DNA from 3 places in the Priestia sp. ST2 genome. Region 1 is predicted to be linked to each of the others. Evidence: riboswitches for the same ligand, from Rfam matches in the RefSeq annotation. Region 1 holds a riboswitch; each other region holds the start of a gene.
The links. Region 1 has a riboswitch for thiamine pyrophosphate ahead of thiT (energy-coupled thiamine transporter ThiT). Riboswitches for the same ligand answer to the same signal wherever they lie in the genome.
Positions count from the first base shown of each region.

Region 1 (8,213 bases):
CCTTTTGCCGTTCCTTTTTCATGAATTAGCGCTGTCGCTTCATCAAGCATAGACAGTGAAATTCCAAATGAATCATTACCAGCTTCTGTACCTGCTAAACTTTGAAAAATCAAGTCTGCTGATGCTCCTTTTTCAATTGCTCTCATTTGACTCGTTACGTGTGATAATACACAGTTTTGAGTAGGAATTGACCATTCGTTGATTATATTTTTTGTTTCATTTAAAAGCGCGTAAATATTATCCGTTGTATCAATAACAGGGTTAATTCCGATAACCGCATCTCCAATTCCATAGCTTAACGCTTCGTATAGAGATGCTCTCATTCCCTTTAAGTTATCTGAAGGATGATTAGGCTGGGCCCGAGAAGCCAATACTCCTTTTTGGCCGATAGTCGTTTGACAAGTAGTTTGCACTTCTATCTTGGCAGCTCCTTGAATTAAATCTAAATTGGACATAATTTTAGTAGCTGCCGCAATCATTTCGCTGCTTAATCCTTTGCTAAGTGCAAGAAGGTCTTCTCCGCTATGCTGATCGGATAAAATGTATTCTCTTAAATCCCCTACTGTCCAATTTTTAATAATGTCGTAAACAGATGAATCAATCTGACTTTCGATTAATGCCGAGACGTTGTCTTCATCTGCGCTGAGCAGCGGGTAATTTCGCATATCAGCAAGTGTGATATCAGCTAGAACTTGCTTTGCTGACATTCGTTCTTTCATTGACTCAGCGCTAACTCCTGCGAGCTGATCTCCAGAACGCTCTTCGTTTGCTTTGGCCATGATTTCTTTTAAGCTATAAAATGAAAATGTTTCTCCTAACATTCGTGTAGTTTTAAACATCGTTTCCTCCTTGTGTGTTCAGCTGATTATGATGAAAAAGCGAGCGTTTTAACGGAAACGGAGATCGCTTCTCCGGCTACTGGTAACCCTAGATCGATGTAATCTCCGTGTGTAAAATCAATTTGATCTAAACAAATAATTTCTAACTCTTTCCTCTGTTTAGCTAGTGCTTGTCCTAAAGCTTTTGCAATATCTTGTTCGCATAGAACAACGAGGCACTTAGCTCCCTTAAAACAAGCAATAAATTCATCGCTTATTATTTTTGCTAATTCTTGAAGCATCTTATAGCTGCAGTAAGGAAAATGAGATAAAGCAATAGCAGCAGGGGGGTCTTCTGCGCTGAAAATAGTTGAAGCCTGCATACATGCCGCTCCAACTCTTTCTTGAAACAGCTGCGGATTCCACGTCTCTTCTTGCTGAACGGGTATCTCTACAATCGGGATATTTTTTAACGGCAGCCGCTTCGACCCAATATATACGGTTGATCCGCTAACTTCTGTATTTTGCATACCAGCCCCAATTACAGTAGCGCGCGTTGTCTCAGCGGATTGAGATACTTGGATGGATTGAAAATGATATGCTAGAAGCGGACCAACGTCTCCGTGTATGGCCACTTCCTTCACTGTTATTGGCTTTTGCTTCTCCATCATTGCTCCTACTCCTCCTGAAACCATGATCGTTTCAGGATGTATAGAAGATCTTGTATGAGGAGAAACGAGCAGCGAGGAATTTTGATTCAGCGCTTTTACATAATTCACGGTTTCTTCAGCTAGTAATTGACAGATAGACGAGAGCTTTTCAAATGCTGCTTTTTCACCTTCTCGCAGTGTCAAAGAATTATTTTTCAAAAATTCAGTTAAATGAGACGAAACGTAGGTAACAAGACCGTCTTCATTTAGTCGAATTAATCTCCCGCCTACATGCAGTGTAAACGTTTCTATCACTTTTCCATTTTGACATAAAGCGATGTTAGCAGTGCCTCCTCCTACATCAATATTGGCAATTACTGCATTTGTTTCAGCAGAACGCTCTATTGCTCCCGATCCTTTTGCTGCTAATATTCCCTCTAAGTCAGCGCCGGCTGTTGCAACAACAAAATCCCCAGCATGTTCGGCTAGATAGTGAACGATACTTTCTGCATTTTGCTTTCTGGCCGTTTCTCCTGTGATGATCACAGCACCTGCCTCCACTTGATCTAAGGAGATTCCTGCGTTCTTATACTCTTGTTCTAGTAGTACCGTTAATCTTTGAACATCGATTTCAACATCGTTTAGCATAGGGGTGGTATAGATAGAACTTACATACGTTACGCGACGATCAATAATTTGACAGCCTGGCAGCGTAAACTGATTTTGTTGATTTGCTATTAACAGCTTGCTTACAATCAGTTTTGTTGTGCTTGTTCCGATATCTAAACCTATGCTCGTTATCCATTTCTGTAGCATGCTATCAATCCCTTATCTCGTTTGAATATGGTGATTATCATAAAACAGTTTTTTGAATATTTCACTAACTATGTTATCAAACCTGACACACTTTTGTGTAAACAAAGGTGACAAATGACAAAAAAGACTAAATCTTGGTAGATTTAGTCTTTTTGCTTATGATGAGTGTGATTTAGTTACAATCATTCTTGATGCGGATGGAATTAATAGTGAAAGAATGATTAAGCAGGCTATTAGTGACCCTACCATTGAAATACCGTTCATTGAAAAAGAATACCATAGAGCGGACATACCCTTTGGCGCATATGATCCCCAAAAAATAATGCCCGCAATAAAGTGCCAGAAATACCGTGCGAAGCTGCCGATAACAAGGGATAAAACAATCAAAACAAAAGCTTTTGATCTGTTATTGTTAGCTAAATTTGTTTTAATAGATTGCGAAAAAATACCTCCAAAACCTATAAAAGCAAAAGCCACAATATATTCAATAAACGTTTGTAGCGCTGTTAAAATATAAGCCGTTCCTGTTGCCAACTGCAACAGCCCCCATAATAGACCAGATAGAGCCCCGCCTTTTACTCCCCAGCGAAAGCACATAATAAAAATGGGCACCATGGAGAACGAAATACTCACAGCCGTTGCAATCTTAATGGAAGGCAAAAGATCAAGTAGAAGTGCTAATGCTGCAAAAATAGCTATTTCAATTTTAGCCTGTAAAGGTAATGCTTTATTCACGTTTCTCACTCCTGTTTTTGAATCATTCATATCAAACGGTTTACACAGGAGTAAGCAAATATATGCTACTATTCCCACATTCCTACGCTAGCGTTAACTAACAGGTTCGAAGGGTCTGAACAATTTGTTCACTCTCAGCACGGCGGCTCCCCCTGTGGTACGTTCGGATATTTATGTAGTATTATGACAACATTCATTATACCATATGTAGCAAAATAGATTCGAGAGATTTCAAAGATGTTTCTATTTTCTGAATCTATTTTTTATAATGACAATCGTTTTAGTATTTGGTATACTTCTTTTATGTCAAATGAATATAAAAAACCCTCATCCTAATCGATGAGGTAGAGGTCGCAGTTTTTAATAGTAAAGCAACGGAAATGCAGAGAACATTGAGGATGTTGCTTGAAAGGAAAAATTGCCGAAGTTTAGATCACTTCTCGGTTGATTTAAGCTGGGGCTGTCTCCGAACAGGAACAGAACTGTCACATCATGCGAGTGATGTGAAGAGCTATCTTCACGGAAGGTTGACGCGGTTTTCAGATTTAAAAGCGCGCACATATACTGCGGGCTTTTTTTATGTTATCCCGTCTCTTTCCGTACATTCGAAAGGAGTATTTATCTATGCAAGAGCAGCAAGAATTAAAACGTGGGTTGAAATCTCGCCACTTAACGATGATTTCATTAGGAGGAGCCATCGGAACCGGCTTATTCCTAGCAAGTGGTGGAGCAATTCACACAGCAGGACCTGGGGGAGCGCTTTTAGCTTACGCTATCATTGGTGTCATGGTTTACTTTTTGATGACCAGCCTAGCGGAGCTCGCAGCTTATATGCCTGAAGCCGGTTCATTTAGTACGTATGCGTCTCGGTTTGTAGATCCATCCTTTGGTTTCGCTCTCGGCTGGAACTATTGGTATAACTGGGCTATTACGATTGCAGCTGAATTATCTGCTGGAGCCCTTATTATGAAATTTTGGTTCCCAAACTCTTCTTCTATTTTATGGAGTGCCCTGTTTTTATTAATTATGTTTGGGCTTAACTACCTTTCTGTAAGAGGATTTGGTGAATCTGAATTTTGGTTTTCGTTAATTAAAGTAGTAACGGTTATCATCTTTTTAGTTATTGGCATTATGATGATTTTTGGTATCTTTAACAATGAAGCACCAGGGTTTAAAAACTTCACGCTTGGTGATGGACCCATTCACGGTGGATTCTTTACTGTCTTAGGTATTTTTATGGCTGCTGGTTTTTCATTTCAAGGAACAGAGTTGCTTGGAGTCGCAGCTGGAGAAAGTGAAGATCCGGAAAAAACGGTTCCTCGCGCAGTTAAACAAGTCTTCTGGCGCATCTTGTTATTTTATATTTTAGCTATTTTTGTTATCGGGATGCTTATTCCATACACAGCCGATTCATTAGCAAGTGATGATGTGCGAGTAAGTCCATTTACTTTAATATTCGAACGAGCAGGTCTGGCGTTTGCAGCATCAGCTATCAATGCCGTTATTTTAACAGCCGTTTTATCTGCTGGTAACTCAGGTATGTATGCTTCTACGCGTATGCTGTGGAACTTAGCGAAAGATGGAAAAGCACCAAGGTTCTTAGCAAAAGTGAATAAACGAGGCGTTCCAGTGAATGCTTTAATCGCAACGGCACTTGTCGGTACACTTGCATTTGGTGCTTCATTTTTTGGAGACGGTGCGGTATACACGTGGTTACTTAACGCTTCTGGTATGTCTGGTTTTATTGCTTGGTTAGGAATTGCCATCAGCCACTATCGTTTTAGAAGAGCATTTGTTGCCCAAGGTCATGATTTGAGTGAACTTCCATATCATGCAAAACTTTTCCCGTTTGGTCCTATCTTTGCCTTTATTTTATGTGCTGTTGTCATTTTAGGTCAAAACTATTCGGCGTTTATGGGTGATTCGATTGACTGGTACGGTGTACTTGTTTCTTATATCGGACTTCCTTTATTCTTAATTGTTTGGTTAGGATACAAATGGACGAAAAAGTCTAAACTTATTCCGTTAAAAGAATGCCAAGTAACAGTGAAAAAATACGAATAAAAAAAGCTCTCTATTCAAAAGAATAGAGAGCTTTTTTTATGTGATCTGATCAGCAAAATGAAGAGATATATAGGCGGGCTGATTTTTCATAACAAGCATATAACCTTTGAGGGGACGATTACAGTAATCAGCAGCTTCTATATAATAAATACGCTGAACTAACCTGCTTAAATGGGTTACAAAAGATGGAAGTTGATGAGTAGGAATGCTTTGGATGTAGTCTATGATTTCTTGTTTAGTTTGAAGGCCCGAATGGGTACATTCTAACAGATGAAAAAGCGGATCTGCTGCTATAGTAGATAGTTCAGAATTGTGTTTGATTCTATTCAGCTGGATATGCAGTTCTTTTTTTGACCATGTCTTTGGAATAGCTCTTAGATGCTGATATTGAAAACGTGTATTCATGATAGCTAACACCTTTCGTATTAAAATAATAAAACGACTTATTATTTTAATAACCTTTACACATGAAACTAAAACGTTACAATGTGTAAAGGTGTCATACATCTTATAAAATAAGCTGATAAAAAAGCACATCTTGCCACTGATCGAATTTCCAGCCTACTTCTTTAAATTCTCCGCAAAATGTAAAATTAAATTGCTCATGCATTTTGATACTGATATCATTCCCTTTTGTAATCCCTGAAATGACAACGTGATGGTTGAGTTCTTTAGCTAGTTCCAAAATTCGCTTCATAAGCTGTTTTCCAATGCCATACCCCTGTTGATTTTTATCAATATAAATCGATAGCTCTACCGTTTGAATGTACGCTTCTTTATCTCGATAAGAAGAAAGCGAAGCATAGCCCGCTACTACCCCATCTTTTTCTGCGACAATAAGCGGAAAAAGTTCATTGCTAATATGATTATCAAACCAGCTCCTTCTTTGCTCTACTGTTACAGGCGTTAAATCAAAAGTAGCAGCACTTGCTTGAACAGACTGGTTATAAATTTCAACAAGCATAGGTAAATCTTCTTCTTTAGCATAACGAATGATCATATGTACAAACTCCTTATAGTATAGAATTATCTTTATTTTACTTCTTTTAAGAAACATAATCTACATAAAAAACCGATGTGCGCATGCACATCAGTTATGATTTTGAGCATATTGAAAGGTTTGAAGAACTTGAAGTGTCTCTTTTGTAGAAACGACCGTTGCAAACTCCTCATGCAAAGAAGACAATGCGAATGTATGTACATCTTCTGCAGGAAGCCTTGTTTTTCCATCGTAGGACATACCATCAAAGCAAGCTGTTGCATCGTTTACAACGTACGTCCTGTACCCTAGATTTCCAGCCATGCGGGCAGTCGTAGAGACGCAGTGATTAGTAGTTAGTCCTATTAAGATAAGCGTATCATAGCCATTTGCTTTTAAATAACTGTCTAGCTCTGTTCCAATGAAGCAGCTGTTCACGTGTTTGCGAATTAAGTATTCGTCTTCTTGTGGACCAAACCCTTCTTTGAACTGAAATCCCTTCGAACTTGGGTGTAAAGGAGAATCTGGATTTTCTGATGCATGCTGTACGTGAATGACAGGATAATTTTGGCGCCTCCATGCTTGCAGTAGCGTCAGCATATGTTTTTCTGCATCTAGATTGTTTCTTTCCCCCCACTGTGGTGAATAAAACCCTTCTTGTACATCGATAAGCAGCAGCACTGGCCGGGAACGTAGCATAAGCATCATCTTCTTTCGTCTTTATTTTAAAATGGAAATAACGTATGTGCACCCATCAGGACCGGCTTTTGAGGAATGAACCGTTTGTTTCGGTAAATGTATTCGATCTCCTGCCTGACATAGAACCGTATCATGTTCAACTGTAAAGTAAATAGATCCTTCAAGTATATGAAGAATTTCATCAGTTGGATGGGTATGAGATGGGTGCGTTTGAAAAGCAATATCGTGCTGTACTTCAACATATCCAGTATACGCTGGAAGCAGTTCTTTAATTACTTCTTCAAACTTTCCGCCAACTCCTTTTTTAATAGAGGCTTTTTTTACGTCCATGCTGCTCACTCCTTTTTAATTTAAACGGACACTGTCCAGTAGTATAGTTGTTATCATCGTGTAAAAAATATTGCTTCCACTCTCGGTTTTCCTGCTGTCCATACCATCCTAATTCAGGGTGAGCTGATACGTCATCATATGTTTTTAACCGATCGCGGACCACCTTTTGTACGTGCCGCCCTATTTTTGAATCTCCTGTCATACCTTCAAACACCCACCGAGGTTGAAATGTAATCATAAATCCTCTGCTCTTACGGCTTTTACGTAAAGAATGAGCAGGCGTATTACATACGACAAAAATAGGTTCTCCGTGAAAGCAAAATTCCCATAATGGATCTTTTGGATCTTTTGGAATGTCTTGCGGCCATTTCTTTTGATCAATTTGATGAAGAAACGTCAGCGTATCCCAAAACATCGTTTCGTACTCTTCCATTGATCGTTCTTTATGTTCAGGCTTAAAGAATAACACAAAGGATGTATAGCGACCTATGGTCTTGAACGTATCTATGTATTCTCTAAGTGCCGACGCTGCATTCCTAATATCTTGGTAGTTATAAGGAGTAGTCACAAATGAAAACCGCAGTAAATCTTTTTTAAAGCCTTCTACCCCTAATATACAAGGAAATGGATTTTCTTCTGATAATATATCGCTTCGGAAATATTGAAAAGCATCTTTTCCCCAAAACGGAACATGCGTTGACTCTAAAATCTCATTGGCTCGAAAAAGCATTTTTGATGCCATTAAAACCCTCCTTATGGAACTCAACGTTACATGTGTATTAAAGAAAAGAAAGTTTATGAGCATTTTTAACTAAATGCCGCTTCTAAATTATAAAACTCTAATCTATATATATATAAGCTACTATTGGACAAGTTAGAAAGGAGGCTGTGTTTGTGGAGTGGTTTTTGATTGCTATAAAACAAATAATTCTAGGTATTAGTCTCGCAGCACCGGTAGGTCCAATTAATATAGAGATGATTAAAAAAGGGCTGACAAAAGGATTTTGGGCTTCTTGGCTAGTTGGTTTAGGGGGCATGACGGCCGACATTTTATTTATGCTCCTCATTTTAATAGGGTTAACGCCTTTTGTGCAGATGCAGGCTGTTACTGTTACCCTGTAT
Region 1 covers NZ_JBVVNT010000002.1:232,681-240,893, reverse strand. Annotated here, with positions in the region: gene AC0KUU_RS07640 (ethanolamine ammonia-lyase subunit EutB) at 1-839, opposite strand, end outside; gene AC0KUU_RS07635 (ethanolamine ammonia-lyase reactivating factor EutA) at 866-2,284, opposite strand; gene thiT (energy-coupled thiamine transporter ThiT) at 2,441-3,049, opposite strand; TPP riboswitch at 3,082-3,182, opposite strand; lysine riboswitch at 3,357-3,541, shown strand; gene AC0KUU_RS07625 (amino acid permease) at 3,644-5,083, shown strand; gene AC0KUU_RS07620 (hypothetical protein) at 5,120-5,488, opposite strand; gene AC0KUU_RS07615 (GNAT family N-acetyltransferase) at 5,592-6,083, opposite strand; gene AC0KUU_RS07610 (cysteine hydrolase family protein) at 6,174-6,761, opposite strand; gene AC0KUU_RS07605 (cupin domain-containing protein) at 6,783-7,091, opposite strand; gene AC0KUU_RS07600 (YqcI/YcgG family protein) at 7,066-7,833, opposite strand; gene AC0KUU_RS07595 (LysE family transporter) at 7,986-8,213, shown strand, end outside.

Region 2 (8,213 bases), on a different contig from region 1:
TCCGGAAGTGCTAACAGGTTCCACAAGGTTAAAAGCAGCAAGCGCTCATAAAATGATTCTCAACATGATTTCTACAGCGGCTATGATCAAAGTAGGAAAAGCGTATGAAAACTTAATGATAGATGTTCATGTGAGTAATGAAAAGCTTAAAGAACGAGCAATAGGTATTATTTGTAAAATTATGGGTGTTTCTTATGAGCAAGCAAGTCGAACGCTTGAAGAAGCAAATAATGAGGTAAAAACAGCAGTGGTTATGATCAAAACAAATGAAAATTATGACACCGCGAAGATGTTACTTAATAATGCGGACGGTTATGTGAGAAAAGCGATTGAACATTACGTATAAAGGAGAGAAACGATGTCAACAGGCGGATTAACAATGATTAAAAACACGGTGGCTAAGCTTCCTGATTCGGAGAGGAAAATTGCTGAATATATTTTAAACAACCCGCATACTGTGGTAAACAGTACGGCTGGGGAACTAGGTAGACTAGCGAATGCGAGCAGTGCTGCTGTTATTCGTTTGTGTAAATCTATCGGGGTTAGCGGGTTTCAAGAATTAAAGGTAAGAGTAGCCGGTGATTTAGCTAGAGATACGGAGCAAGGATACCGCGATATTGAAACAAATGAAACGATTCAATCTATTGTCAAAAAAACGGCAAGCAACAGCATTCAAAGTCTAAGTGATACGGCCGAGCTTGTGAATTACAAAGAAGCAGAGCGGGCTGTTTTGGCGCTGATTGAAGCTAAAAACATTCATTTTTTTGGAATCGGTGCTTCACATATTATTGCTATGGATGCGCAGCAAAAATTTCTTCGAATTAATAAAAATGCGACTGCTTTTGCAGATAGCCATCTAGCAGCTACACTTATCGCAAATGCAAGTAAAGACGATGTAGTTGTGGGCATCTCTTTTTCAGGGGAGACTCCTGAAGTAAGCAATGTCTTATCTTTAGCTAAAAATCGCGGAGTAAAGACGATTAGCTTAACCAAGTACGGACAGTCTACCGTTTCGTCTTTAGCTGATATTTGTTTGTATACGTCTTATTCTCAAGAAGCGCCGTTTCGAAGCGCAGCTACATCGTCTCGTTTAGCCCAGCTTTATGTGATTGATGTGTTATTTTTAAGTATTGCAGCGCAGCAGTATGACCAGACGATTGAGTATATTGATAAAACAAGGGATGCCATTCAGTTTTTGAAAACTAAGAAATAAAAAAAGAAAACGATTACAAAAGGGGATTTTGTGGTCTGTTTCCTCAGTACCGTGTCCATCTAAGAGGAAAATACAAAGGGGGATTAACATGTCTGTAGATAATCATCAATTAGCAAAGGTTATTTTGGAGATGCTTGGGGGAGCATCAAATATTGAAGCGTATACGCATTGTATGACTCGGCTGCGCGTGACTGTAAAAGATGATTCAATTGTAAAAAAGGCAGATATACGAAAGCTTGAAGGCGTACTTGGATTAGTTGAAGAAGAAACGCTGCAAATCATTATTGGTCCTGGAAAAGTAAACAAAGTAACAGAGGAATTTGGAAAGTTAATTGATGAATCTGGCGGTATTAATTTAGAAAATCGTGCGGCTCAGCGGAAATCAGAGCTGAAAGAAAAAAATGCAACTCCGTTTAAGCTCTTGCTTCGCCGAATTGCGAGTATTTTTATTCCGTTAATACCTGCTCTTGTAGCATCTGGACTTATCACCGGAGTGACAAAAGCAGCTGTTCAAGCGAAGTGGCTTCCGGCAGATTCACAGATTGCTATTCTTTTAACCGTTATCGGAAGCGGTTTATTTGCTTATCTTGGTATTTTAGTAGGTATTAATGCGGCAAAAGAATTTGGTGGTTCGCCGGCTCTAGGAGGCTTAGCCGGTATTTTAGTCATTAATCCTGCCGTAGCTGATATTAAACTTTTTGGTGAAGCACTTTTGCCGGGACGGGGCGGCTTAATAGGCGTATTGCTTGCAGCAATCTTTATGGCCGTAGTGGAAAAACGAGTGCGTAAATTTGTCCCTCAGTCACTGGATATTATTATTACACCGACCGTTACGGTGTTAATTACAGGCATTATTACGTATGTAGTGTTCATGCCAATCGGAGGTTTGATTTCAGATGGAATCACAAAAGGCCTTTTAGGAGTTTTAGAGGTTGGAGGAGTTGTAGCAGGCTTTGTTTTAGGAGCAACGTTCTTGCCGCTTGTCATTACAGGACTGCATCAAGGTCTTACTCCTGTTCATTTAGAGCTTATCAATTCAATTGGAGATGATCCGCTTCTTCCTATACTAGCAATGGGCGGAGCCGGTCAGGTAGGTGCCGCTTTTGCTATTTATATCAAAACGAAGAAAAAACGTTTAAAGCGAGCAATTGGAGGCGCTCTTCCTTCAGGGCTGCTTGGAATCGGAGAGCCGCTTATTTTTGGAGTCACACTTCCTTTAGGGCGTCCATTCTTAACCGCTTGTCTCGGAGCTGGAATCGGCGGAGCATTTCAGGCGCACTTTCATATTGCAACTGTAGCGGTGGGGGTATCAGGTTTACCGCTTACGTTTTTAGTTCATGCGCATCAAATTCTTCTTTATTTACTTGGATTAGTTGTTGCTTATACAGCAGGCTTTGTTTGTACCTATTTCTTTGGATTTAACGATGAAATGGCGAGGGAGTTTGAATGATCGGTATTTCGTTTTATTTAAATGATAGTGATGCCCCCGAAAAATTAATAGAAGCGAGTGAGTGCGGCGTCACACGTGCATTCACTTCGCTTCACATTCCAGAAGAAAAAGGAGATTTGGCTGAACGGGCAAAAGACTTGCTTCATGTGGCTAGAGATTGTGGAATAAGCGTGTATGCAGACGTATCTAAGCATACGCCAGTTCATTTAGGTATTGAAAGCCTTATGTCGCTATCTTCACTTGGCGTATCTGGTATTAGACTAGACGATGGCTTTAGCGCAGAAGAAACTCTTTCGCTTGCGAATGAATTTTATATTGCTGTTAATGCAAGTACGTTATCCAAACAAGAAATTGAAGCACTCTTATCTGCAGGTCTTCATCATCATCAGCTGCTTGCATGGCATAATTTTTATCCGCGGCCTGAAACAGGGCTTGAAGAAACGTTTTTTCAACAGCAGACAGATTTATTTAATGAACTTCGGATTCCAGTCTGCGCTTATATTCCTGGAGAAGACGAAAAAAGAGGCCCTATTTATCAAGGTCTTCCTACTAGAGAAACAGACCGTAATAGATGTCCTTTTACCTCTGCAGTAGATTTATACGGATGCGGAGTAGCAGAGGTTTATATTGGAGATCCATGCGCCGGTTCAAGTTTATTAAAGCGTTTGGTTCAATATCAAGAAAGCCGTATTATTCCGCTGCGCATTCGTTCACCTCATATAGAGGGAACGTACAGCGTGCGTCCGGATGTATCAAAAGACGTTCTGCGTTTAGTTGATACTCGATCTGTAAAACCAGTGCCGCCATTTCATACAGTAGAGCGCAGAAAGGGAGCAATTACAATGGACAATGATGGCTACGGACGTTACAGAGGAGAGGTTCAAATAGCTAAAACGAATTTGCCTGCAAATGCTAATGTGAATGTGGTTGGGTATGTAATAGAAGAAGATCATGAGCTGCTTTCGTTAGTGAGACCGGGGCAAAAACTTGAGCTTGTCACTGTCTAAATGGAAAAACCGCGTATTTTTAAAAAAGCCGCTAACTAGTAAGCTTATAAAAGTAAAGAGCACACACTGCTTAAAAAAGGTGTGTGCTTTTTATTTTACTAAAAAGGAAACTATTTTCATTGCTGAATCATGAACCTTTCTATTGAATAAAACGCTTTACTATGATAAAACTATTACAGGTAAACATATGATAATCGTTTAATTTTATAGAGATACAACGCCACTAGGGGTGCTTTCTAAGCTGAGAGAGACGAGAAGTCTTAACCCTTATAACCTGAACTAGGTAATACTAGCGTAGGAAAGAGGTATTGTAATGGATGTTTTGTATGGTATTTCCTTACGAACTCGTTATAATAATTTTTTGTATATAAACAAAAACACTTCTTTCCTGCGAAAGAAGTGTTTTTTTATGCGTAAAGGAAGGTGTCATACATGGAAGAAACAATTGATTTGATTGTCAAACAGGTAGAGGAGCGCAAAGGGGAGCTAATCCAGTTAGTAAAAACGCTTGTTTCATATAAAACGCCGGCGCCTCCTGCACGAAATTCTCATGAAGCGCAGCGTTACGTAGCAGATTTCCTTAAAAGCTGCGGTTTTTCCATCGATATGTGGGATTTATATTGCAACGATCCTATTGTAGTGGGCACGCTAAAAGGGAAAAAATCAGCTGACTATCAAAGCTTAATTATTAACGGGCATATGGATGTAGCTGAGGTACAAGAAAATGAAAAGTGGGAGACAAATCCGTTTGAAGCTGTGGTAAAAGACAACATGATAATCGGACGCGGAGTTGCTGATATGAAAGGCGGCTTGGCAGGAGCATTATTTGCAGTCCAGCTTTTAACAGAAGCAGGAATCGAACTGCCGGGAGACTTGATTTTTGAATCCGTTGTAGGAGAAGAAGTGGGAGAGGCAGGTACGCTGCAATGCTGTCAGAAAGGATATACAGCTGACTTTGCGCTTGTTGCTGATACGAGTGATTTACATATTCAAGGTCAAGGCGGAGTGATCACGGGATGGATTACGATAAAAAGCAGTAAAACCTATCATGACGGTACACGCCGAAGTATGATTCATGCTGGAGGAGGTCTGTTAGCTGCGAGTGCTATTGAGAAGATGGCAAAAGTGATCGGAGGGCTGCAAGAATTGGAGCGCCACTGGGCTGTTACAAAAAGCTATCCAGGATTTTTGCCGGGAACAAATACGATTAATCCAGCAGTAATCGAAGGGGGAAGGCATGCTGCGTTTATTGCAGATGAATGCAGGCTGTGGATCACCGTTCACTATTATCCCAATGAATCATACGACCAAGTATCAAAAGAAGTGGAAGAATACATTTTAGCTATTGCAAAAGCAGATCCATGGTTAAAAGATAACCTGCCAACCTTTGAATGGGGAGGCACATCAATGATTGAAGACAGAGGAGAAATCTTCCCGTCATTAGAAATTGATGAAAATCATGCTGGAGTACAGCTTCTTGCAAATACTCATGAACAAATTGAAGGGAAAAAGCCCCCAATCGATGTGTCAACTAGCGTAACAGATGGCGGTTGGCTAGCTGATGCGGGAATTCCGGCAGCTATTTACGGTCCGGGAAATTTAGCAAATGCACATGCTGTGAATGAACAATTAGATATGAATCAGCTTATTCAATATACAAAAGTGATGGTGCAGTTCATTTATACGTGGCTGCATACGCATAAGGAGTGATCATCATGAAATTTAGTGAACGATTATACGAAAAGCTGCAGCCTATTTGGCGTCAAAATCATAATCATCCCTTTGTACAGGGAATGGGAGACGGAACGCTTGAAAAGGAGAAGTTTCGCTTTTACATGATTCAAGATTACCTTTACCTAATTGATTATGCCAAATTATTTGCGATTGGAGCCATGAAAGCTACTGATGTTCAAACGATGGGGAAATTTGCTGCACTTTTGGATTCTACATTAAACGAAGAAATGAGCCTGCACCGTGAGTATGCCAAGAAATTTGAAATCAGCGAAAAAGAATTAGAAAAAGCGCAGCCATCTCCTACAACGCTTGCATACACACACTATATGCTGCACGTTGGTCAAAGCGGAACATTAGCTGAATTAGTGGCGGCTCTTTTGCCTTGTATGTGGAGCTATTGGGAAATAGGAAAAGAACTCAGTGAAAAGCCTGGAGCTAACAATGAGTTTTATCGTGAGTGGATTGAAATGTACAGCTCAGAAGAATTTGGAGAACTAGCGACATGGTGTATTAATTTATTCGACTCACTTACTGCAGACAAATCAGAAGCGGAGTTAGAAAAGCTCGAAGAAATTTTCTTAAATACAACGCGTTTTGAGTATATGTTCTGGGATATGGCTTATAACGAAGCGATGTGGCCAATTCATGAATAAGTCTGTGTTATCTTTTCAAAACGTCAGTTTTACGTACAAAAACGGTGATCAACCGATTTTAACATCATTAAACTTAGACGTGAAAGAAGGCGAGTTTGTCAGTATCGTTGGAGCGAGCGGTTCTGGGAAAAGTACGTTGTTTCGTCTCATTACAGGTCTTGAACAGCAGAGTGAAGGCGATATCGTGATTAACGGACAGTCTTATGAAAAGCGGCTTGGAAAAGTAGGCTACATGCCGCAGCAAGATTTGCTTCTTCCGTGGCGTACGATTTTAGACAATGCAGCGCTGCCGCTTGAGCTTCACAATGTGTCAAAAGCAAGTGCTCATAGGCAAGTATCTCAGCTGCTCGAAGAGTTTGGTTTAAAAGGGTATGAAAATCGTTTTCCAAGTGATTTATCTGGAGGGATGAAGCAGCGTGTTTCTTTTCTGCGAACGGTATTAAGCGGTTCTAACGTACTGCTTTTAGATGAGCCTTTCAGTGCGCTTGATGCCATTACGCGTTTGTCGATGCAAGAATGGCTGCTTGAACAATGGCAAAAGCGTAAGCACACCATCTTATTTATCACTCATGACGTAAACGAAGCGCTTTTTTTATCAGATCGTATTTTTATCTTTTCAGACAAGCCGGTAAGTCATCTTGAAGAGATTCAAGTGCCGCTTAGCAGACCTCGAACGCAAAAAGATTTGAATCAACAGCGTGTGCTTGACGTAAAAGATTATTTAATTGAACAGCTTAGATCGAAGGTGAACACATGAAAAAGTACGGAGCTTCAGTGATATTAGTAGTCATTTTACTGGCTGCTTGGGAAATTGGAGCACGCATTGTAAACTATCCGTTTATTTTACCAACGCCCACCGGTATTTTAACGAAGCTTTGGGATTTGCGAATGGATTTATTGTTTAAGCATTTACCAGCTACGTTATCTATTGTCATAATTGGGCTGGTTATATCCGTTGTGCTAGGGGTTCTGCTGGCCGTGTGGATGAATTGGAGCTCGCTTATTGAGCGTGCTTTCTATCCGCTTATTATTGCGTCACAAATGATTCCGACCATTGCCGTTGCTCCTGTATTTGTTCTCTGGTTTGGCTACTCCATTTGGAGCAAAGTGATTGTGACCGTATTAATTACGTTTTTTCCCATTACCGTTAGCACGTTTGACGGGCTTCGTTCCACAAACAAAGAGTTAAAAGAACTCATGTTAACGATGGGAGCAACAAAAAAAGATATTTTCTTTAAGTTGAACATTCCTTCTGCACTGCCTCATTTTTATTCAGGGCTCAAAGTAGCGGTTACCTTTAGTATAATAGGTGCTGCCATTGGCGAATGGTTAGGTGCACAAGCAGGCTTAGGATATTTCAGTCGTCGTATGATGACACAGTTTGATGCAGCTGGTGTATTTGCACCAATTGTAATTTTATCTGCGCTTGGTATTTTATTCTTTATTATTGTAGTAGGTTTTGAAAAACGTTCATTAAAGTGGAGGAAAACAGAATGAAAAAATGGTTTGTAATTGGCTTAAGCCTGATGCTTGTTTTGATGCTCGCTGCTTGTGGTCAGAACAAGGAAAATAAAGCTGGTGACAGTAAAAAATTAAAAGACGTTACAATTATGCTTGATTGGTATCCAAATGCAGTGCACAGCTTCATTTACGCTGCACAAGAAAAAGGATATTTCAAAAAAGAAGGGCTGAATGTAAAAGTACAGTTTCCTGCTAATCCAACAGACTCGCTTAATTTAGCAGCTGCGGGGAAAGTTACGCTCGGCCTTTATTATCAGCCTGATGTAGCAATGGCACGAGCAAATGAAGATGTGCCGGTAAAGTCGGTAGGAGCAATCGTAAGGTCTCCGTTGAACCGAGTTGTGGCGCTGAAAGATAGCGGTATTAAGCGTCCTAAAGATTTAGAAGGAAAAGTAGTAGGCTACAGCGGAACACCATTAAGTGAATCTGTTCTAAAGAAAATGGTGAAAAGCGATGGAGGAGATCCGAATAAAGTCAAACTAGTAGACGTAGGATTTGAGTTAAATTCATCGCTGATTAGTAAAAAAGTAGATGCCGTAATAGGGGCATATATTAATCATGAAGTACCATTGCTTCACAAAAAAGGATACAAAACGGTTGACATTGATCCTTCGGATTACGGCGTACCATCTTAC
Region 2 covers NZ_JBVVNT010000003.1:662,312-670,524, reverse strand. Annotated here, with positions in the region: gene murQ (N-acetylmuramic acid 6-phosphate etherase) at 1-346, shown strand, start outside; gene AC0KUU_RS15810 (MurR/RpiR family transcriptional regulator) at 359-1,213, shown strand; gene AC0KUU_RS15805 (PTS transporter subunit EIIC) at 1,302-2,663, shown strand; gene AC0KUU_RS15800 (MupG family TIM beta-alpha barrel fold protein) at 2,660-3,670, shown strand; TPP riboswitch at 3,886-3,988, shown strand; gene AC0KUU_RS15795 (acetylornithine deacetylase) at 4,103-5,380, shown strand; gene tenA (thiaminase II) at 5,386-6,057, shown strand; gene AC0KUU_RS15785 (ABC transporter ATP-binding protein) at 6,050-6,814, shown strand; gene AC0KUU_RS15780 (ABC transporter permease) at 6,811-7,554, shown strand; gene AC0KUU_RS15775 (ABC transporter substrate-binding protein) at 7,551-8,213, shown strand, end outside.
Region 2: linked by a shared signal. The riboswitch ahead of AC0KUU_RS15795 (acetylornithine deacetylase) and the one ahead of thiT (energy-coupled thiamine transporter ThiT) in region 1 are both predicted to bind thiamine pyrophosphate.

Region 3 (8,213 bases), 400 kb from region 1:
AGAAAACAGTTGACGGGAAAAAATGAGTCCTATAAGATAAGTTTAAATGTTTAAGTTCTTGAACATATAAACATAAGGAGTGAACACTATGTCACAGCATTATGCGCTCATCACCGGTGCGTCGGGAGGAATAGGTAAAGAATTAGCTTATCAATTCGCAAAGGATGGGCATCCTGTAATTTTAGTTGCCAGAAGCGCTGATAAACTAGCCGCTATTGGAGAGAATTTAAAATCTACTTATAATATTGAAGTCATAACGGTTGTTAAGGATTTATCAAGAGAAGAAGAGATACAGTCATTATATGAAGAACTTAAAAATAAAAAAATGCACGTTGACTATTTAGTGAACAATGCTGGTTTTGGACTATACGGCAAATTTATTGAAACAGCTTTAGATGAAGAGTTAAACATGATTGATTTAAATATTCGAGCATTAACTCATTTAACAAAATTATTTTTACCGGATATGGTCAAAAGAAATCGCGGGAAAATTTTAAACATTGCATCTGTTGCTGCATTTATGCCAGGTCCACTTATGACGGTATATTACGCAACGAAAGCGTACGTATTATCTTTCACAGAGGCCCTTGAAAATGAATTAAAAGGTACCAATGTAACGGTAAGTGCTCTATGCCCGGGTCCAACTAAAACGGGTTTTAGCGACCGAGCCCAGCTAAGTAACTCCAAGCTTTTTCAAAGCGGTGCAATGGATGTAGAAACAGTAACGAAAGTTGGCTATAAAAAATTTATGAAAGGGCAGACGGTTATCGTACCAGGAGTACAGTTTCGTCTCGCTACGTTCATCCCGCGCTTCGTGCCAAGAAAGTGGCTTACATCCGTTGTCCGCAGAACACAAGAAATTAAATAAAGGAGAATCTATATGAGTCAAAAAGCAGTCGAGTTATTTCGTGCCAGCATTCCTATTTTTCAGGCGCTAAGTGATTCAGCAAGACAAGATATTATTTTGCTGCTCGCGGAAAAAGAGCCTTTAACCGTAAATGAAATTGCAAATGAGTCTACGCTATCACGACCGGCAATTTCTCATCATTTAAAAATTCTACGCGATCAAAAGCTTGTGCAAATTGAGCAAAAAGGAACGCAGAGATATTATTCATTAGCTTTAAATGAGGCAGTCGAGCTATTAAAAAACTTGCTTGCTACAGTTGAAAGCGAATGTTTATAGGGAGATGAAAGAGATGAACCACGAGCGATTTTATATCACAGATGAAAGGGTCATTGAACATATTGTTTCTACACAAAAGCAGTATTTCTATGCGCAAAAGACAAAGAGTATCAGCAGCCGTATTCAAGCGCTGAATAAGCTAAGAGACGCAGTCAAACAAAACGAGCAGAGAATTATGGATGCTTTAAAACAAGATTTAAATAAATCTGAAGTAGAGGCGTACACGTCGGAAATTGGGATTTTACTAGAGGAGATTCGGTTTACGCTTAAGCATTTAGCAAAATGGATGAAGCCTAAAAAAGTAAAAACCGCTTTAACACATGTGGGCTCTAAAGGGAAAATTGTTCCTGAACCGTATGGAGTCGCGTTAATTATTGCTCCGTGGAACTATCCGTTTCAATTAGCATTGTCTCCTTTAGTAGGAGCGATTGCCGCTGGAAACACGGCGATTATAAAACCTTCTGAATTAACGCCTAGCGTATCTCGCGTTATACAAGAATTACTGGCTGAAGCTTTTGACCCAGCATTTGTGACGGTGATTGAAGGCGCTGTAGACACGACGAGCCTCCTTTTAAAACAGCCGCTTGATTATATTTTCTTTACGGGAAGTGTAAATGTAGGGAAAATTATTATGCAAGAAGCAGGGAAGCAGCTTATTCCAGTCACGCTTGAGCTAGGCGGAAAAAGTCCGTGCATTGTACATGAAGACGCAAACCTAGATCTTGCAGCGAAGCGAATTATGTTTGGTAAAGGGATGAATGCAGGCCAAACGTGCGTTGCTCCTGATTATTTGCTCGTGCATCAAAAAGTGAAAGCGCAGCTTGTAGAGAAACTTCGCGAAGCAATTTCTCAATTTTACGGTAGTAATCCACTTGAAAGCGACCGCTACGGCCGTATTGTCAGTGAGCGTCATTTTACTCGGCTAGTTGAGTTTTTAAAAGACGGAAATGCTATAGTTGGAGGCGGGTACAATAAAAACACGCTAACAATAGAACCTACGGTGTTAAGTGAAGTAAGCTGGACATCAGATGTTATGCAAGAAGAAATCTTTGGGCCTATTCTTCCTATGCTTGAATATGAAACACTAGACGAAGTCATTCATAAAGTTCAAGAAAAAGCTAAGCCGTTAGCTCTTTACTTATTTACAGAAAGTGAAGATGTGCAAAACGTGATAACGGAGCGCCTTTCATTTGGAGGAGGCTGTATAAACGATACGCTTATGCATATCGCTACGCCATATTTGCCGTTTGGCGGAGTGGGAGAAAGCGGCACGGGTCAATATCATGGAAAAGACAGCTTTCAGACATTCACTCATTTTAAAAGCATGCTGTCTCAAACAACCAAGTTTGATTTGTCATTCCGCTATCCTTCGGAAAAACAAAGCTTGAAAATGATCAAAAAACTATTGAAATAAAAGAGCCTCCTGATAGGAGGCTTTTTCGTTATTTTGAAAGTGAAAGCTGAGAAAGCGGCCATTTTTCTTGGGTATATGCCATTTCCCAAAATAAATACTCCAGTTCACAGCTTTTGATGAAGTGATCTTTCATACGGTTACGTTCTTCTTCAGTAGCTTGTTCGGCGAGTTCATCAAGCTTGTTACAAAACCATTGTGTTGTGCCATTCATTTCTTCATTATTATAAAACTGAATCCATTCATAAAAAGGATGAGAAGGAGATGGATTTACTTGTTCTGTAATGCGCTGGCCAATTTCAACGTACGTCCATGGACATGGAAGAAGCACTGCAATGATTTCTGCTAAGCTGCCTGTATGCGCAACACTTGTCATATGGTTAATGTAGTGGCTGGCCGTCGGTGAAAGCGTCTCAGTGTGAAGGTCTTCATAACGTACGCCTGCTACTTCACAAAAATTATTGTGAGGGTGTACTTCACTATGTAATACCGTAGAAATGCCGGCATTAAAGGCTTCCATTTCGGTACGCGTGCGGCATTTTGTTAAAGCAGCGCCGTAAATGCGAACAAATGCTGTTAAGTATTCGTAATCTTGAGAAACGTAGTGAATAAGCGCTTCTTTTGGCACGTTTCCTTCAGCAATTCCTTTAATAAAAGGATGGTTAAAAATGGCTTCGTAAATATAGTTTGCTTCTTGTCTTAATTGAGATGAAAATGACATCAAAATCCTCCTTTAATATGAGGAAGTCACAAACAAGCACATAAAGGAAATAAAAAACACTCCGTTTATAAACGGAGTGGCAAAGGACAGTAAAAAACTGAACATTGCCACTTTCCTACGCTGGTATGAGCCAGATCAGGTTCAAAGGGATCAAGAAAACTTGTCTCAGCCGGTGGCACCCCTAGTGGACTTCCTATTAATCTAAGTTTAACTTACCATATATTCTGAAAAATAGAAAGCGTTATGGGAAATTGTGTGCTAACCGCTTTTCTTTCTTAAAGAGGAAATTTCTTAAAGCTATTTTTAATCATTTTTGTTTAAAAATGCATATTTTTAGGGAAGAAGAGGTATTAATGAAGGGAAGAGCCGTTTTCGTCTCCGAAACACTCCCATATAAATAGAAGAAAGGAGAGAACAAAATGGCGAAATTTCGTTTGTATGCTGTATTAAATACAGTAGGCTTGGCTATTACACTGCTTGTGAATTATTTAGCAAATGCCATTCCAATAGGAGGCAAAACAACGGGAGAAGCTTCTGCGCAAGTTCCTACGTTGTTTACACCAGCGGGTTATGCTTTTGCTATCTGGGGCGTTATTTATTTATTATTAACCATTTGGGTTATACGCCAATTTTTTGCAAGAGAAGATCAAAAGGAAATATATGCACGTATCGGCATTTGGTTTTTTCTAAACTGTTTGTTAAATAGTGCGTGGATCTTTATTTTCCAAAACGATTACTATAAGTTATCTCTTTTAGTTATGCTCTTTATTCTAGGCACATTAATGATTGTGTATTCCATTATTCAGCATTCTCGAATGACGACATGGTTTATGCGTCTGCCGATTTCGCTTTATCTTGGATGGATTTCTGTTGCGACTATTGTCAATGTGTTTGTCGTATTTCAAGCAAATGGAATACAGCACTTGCTTGGCTTAAACGAGTTAGCATGGACGATTATTATGCTGCTGGTAGGAGCTGTGCTGGGCATCATGTTTACATTAAAAAACCGAGACGCTGTTTATCCGCTTGTTTTTATTTGGGCTTATATTGCCATTGCAGTGAAGCAAAGTGGAAATCAGCCAATTGTCATTACTGTCATCATTTCAGTTGTTTTATTAGCAATTGCCATTATTGTGGGATTGATTAAACGCTATAGACGTTTTTAAAAAGAAGCTCTAGCTTTTGTAAGCTAGAGCTTTTTATGATGCTCTTTTGATTGTAAAAAAGCAGCTGTAAAAGCAATTAAGCTAATTAAAATACCAAAAGGAACAACAATTGGTACGAATGATAAAATAAATGTCATAAGTGTAACCTCCATGTTGCATCGGTGCATAATGAAAAATTCAACTTTTTTAAATTGAAGTTCCGCTATTATAGTATGCTAGGCTTTATGTTTGGAGCCTATATGTTTAGAAATAAACGAAAAAGGCAACATACGTTACATACAGGTTATATTAGGAGGAGTTAAAATGGAAACATATTTAGTCGCTTACACGGATAAAGATGATATGGAATATAAACAAGTGACGTGCGAGAGTTATGAAGATGCAGAGCGTACGGTCCTTCGTTTAGAGAGAGAAGGGCATATGCATATTGAAGAAATTTCAAATCAAGAAGCCTACCGTGGAGATGAATCCTCGTACAGAGAATAAATTTTGAATAGAAACACCAACCTTAAAATGAAGAAGCAGCTGCTTCTTCATTTTTTCTATTCTATATAGATATCGTTTTATAGAAAAAAGTAAAACGGGAATGATTTTCTTCTGCATTTATGGTACAGTACTAATCAGGTGAGTTTTGAGTTTAGAAGAGGAGAGAGTAACATTATATGAGTAAAGGAAATCAGTGGTCTTCACGCCTCGGTTTTATTTTAGCATCTGCTGGGGCAGCAATTGGTCTAGGAGCGATATGGAAGTTTCCATACGTAACGGGAACCAGTGGCGGTGGAGCGTTTTTTGCGTTGTTTATTTTATTTACGATTTTTATTGGATTGCCGCTTCTGTTGGCAGAATTTATCATTGGAAGACATACGGGGAAAGAAGCGATTAGTGCTTATAAGGCAATTGCTCCAAAATCCGCTTGGGTATGGATTGGCAGGCTGGGAGTACTAAGCTGTGTCGTTTTGCTTTCCTTTTACAGCGTCGTTGGCGGCTGGGTGATTTTATATACGATTATGAGCGTAACCGGTATGCTAAGCGGAAAAGAGTACGGTCCGTTGTTCAATGCCGTCATTAGCCAACCTTATGTAGTATTAGGTGCACAGGCGCTGTTTTTATTAATTACAGTGTTTGTTATTTCAAAAGGCGTACAAAAAGGAATAGAGCGTGCTAATAAATACATGATGCCGCTGTTATTTATTTGTTTTATCATTATCGTGGTGCGTTCTTTAACATTAGACGGAGCAATGGACGGAGTAAAGTTCTTTTTGAAACCGGATTTTTCAGCCATTACAGGGTCATCTGTTCTCTATGCGCTCGGTCAGTCGTTTTTCTCGCTTTGCGTGGGATTATCTTGCATGGTGACATATAGCTCTTATTTAGGGAAAAAAGTAAGCTTGACGCGTTCAGCTGGGACTATTGCTATTTTGAACTTGTTTGTTTCGCTGCTGGCGGGTTTGGCTATTTTCCCAGCCGTTTTTTCATTTGGATTAAAGCCAACTGAAGGACCTGGACTTTTGTTTGTGGTCTTGCCAACAGTATTTGAGAAAATGCCGTTTGGTACCGTCTTTTTAGCACTGTTTTTAATTTTATTTCTATTTGCTACGCTTACGTCTGCTTTCTCACTGCTGGAAATTATCGTAGCTGCTTTAACCAAAGACGATCAGACAAAACGAACTCGCTACGCTTCTTTATCAGGGATTCTTGTGTTTGTGGTAGGTATCCCATCAGCGCTTTCGTTTGGTGTACTAAAACATGTCTCACTTTTTGGCAGAAGTATATTTGATGTAGCTGACTTTTTTGTGAGCAACTTAATGCTGCCTCTGGGAAGTTTAGCCATTGCGATTTTTGTGGCATTTAAAATGAAAAAAGAAGCCGTGTACGAAGAGTTTATTTCAGGAAGTACAAAAGGCGCTAAATTATTCAACGCATGGTTCTTTCTAGTTAAATACGTATTGCCTATTATTATTATAGCTGTTTTATTAAGCTTACTTGTTGCATATTAAAAAAAGCACTCATCTGAGTGCTTTTTTTGTTTATTTTGCAAACACGTGATTTCCGATTGTGATCGTAACCTGTTTTTGACGAAGCCATTGGTCGCTTGTTTTATCTGGATTAAAGAAGAATAATGAACCTTTTCCTTGACCTCTAAAAGCTAGTGCTTCATTTACAGCTTTTTTTGCTTCAGCATCAGCTGCTTTATTAATTTCACCGTTTTGTACAGGTGTAAACTGTGTACCTTGATAAATGACATCATGAATAGAGTTTGGGAAAGAATCGCTATCCACGCGATTTAAGACAACTGTTGCTACAGCCACTTTGCCAGCGTAAGGTTCGCCTTTTGCTTCAGCTTGTACAAGGCGAGCTAACAATTCTTTATCACTTTCGCTAATAGAGTTAGGGATTGTTAGTGTTTCATTTGCATTAATAGAGTCCGTAGATTTGTGATTCGCTTCTTTTAACTGTTTAACCGTAACGCCGTATTCAGTGCCAATCTTGTAAAGAGTCTCTCCGGCTTTTACGCGATGAGTTGTTTCAGCGGCATTTGCCCCGTGACTCATGCCGAACATAGGAACTGCCAGTGCTCCAATAATTGCTAGTTTCTTAAACATAAAGTAAGTACCTCCTGAAATCCTTTTGAACGCCCCTTTTATCACGGATCGGTGCGTGCTGTGCACCGAACTTTATATGTACGTTTCAAAGATTAACAGGTGTCAATACATCTTGTCACTGCTTAAAACATACCAATCTAGGAAGATATTATAATAGTTAACAGATAATTTGAAAAATACGTTGACTGATAATAAAGGAGTGAATTATAATGAACGAGTAAATAGTTAACCGTTTAACTGGAGAGATTTTATGGGAGAAAAGATAACGATTCGTGATGTAGCGAAGCATGCAGGGGTATCTGCAGCTTCAGTATCTTACGTCTTAAACGGAATTAACAAAGTATCCGATGAAACAAAAGAGCGAATTTTAACAGCGGTAAAAGAATTAAACTACGAACCAAATTTAACCGCCGTTAGTCTTTCGAAACAAAAATCAAATATGATTGGCGTTATGTTCCCGCTTACAGATGATTCACTTTCTACTATATTTAAAGATAACCATTATTACAGTGAAATGATTAGTGGAATTGAATATGTAATCCGTAAGCATGGTTATGATCTAGTCATATCTGGAGCGAGTAGCCCAGCTGATTGTCTAAAATGGATTCGAACGAGAAATATTGATGGTCTTCTGTTTTTAGGAGCCTTCCCGCATCGATTGTATGAGAAAATGAAAGCGTTATCGAATCCGATTGTGCTAGTAGATACATATGAAAGGTACGAACGTGATTATCATCATATTTCTGTAGACGATGAGTATGGAGGATATCTAGCTACAACACATTTAGTGAATTTGGGGCACAAAGAAATTGCCTTTGTTGCTCATCACCTCGTCAATAGTCCAGTGGATAAAAAGAGGTATATAGGCTACGAGAAAGCATTAAAAGAAGCGGGCATTACGCCATCAAAGACGTTTGTTTTTGAAGTGAACGAAAGTTCGTTTGATAACGGTTACAATTTAGGGAACAAGCTGCTGAAAGATCATAAGGATATTCGGGCGGTTTTTGCTTCCTCTGATACGCTGGCGCTTGGAATTATGAAAGCACTGCAAGAAAAGGGGAAAAAAATTCCGCAGGACTACTCAATCGTAGGGTTTGATGACATAACGTTTAGTAGCTATGCATCTCCC
Region 3 covers NZ_JBVVNT010000002.1:631,317-639,529, reverse strand. Annotated here, with positions in the region: gene AC0KUU_RS09700 (SDR family NAD(P)-dependent oxidoreductase) at 89-868, shown strand; gene AC0KUU_RS09695 (ArsR/SmtB family transcription factor) at 881-1,183, shown strand; gene AC0KUU_RS09690 (aldehyde dehydrogenase) at 1,197-2,597, shown strand; gene tenA (thiaminase II) at 2,626-3,315, opposite strand; TPP riboswitch at 3,411-3,508, opposite strand; gene AC0KUU_RS09680 (TspO/MBR family protein) at 3,735-4,481, shown strand; gene AC0KUU_RS09675 (hypothetical protein) at 4,785-4,967, shown strand; gene AC0KUU_RS09670 (sodium-dependent transporter) at 5,144-6,478, shown strand; gene AC0KUU_RS09665 (cell wall hydrolase) at 6,509-7,084, opposite strand; gene AC0KUU_RS09660 (LacI family DNA-binding transcriptional regulator) at 7,335-8,213, shown strand, end outside.
Region 3: linked by a shared signal. The riboswitch ahead of tenA (thiaminase II) and the one ahead of thiT (energy-coupled thiamine transporter ThiT) in region 1 are both predicted to bind thiamine pyrophosphate.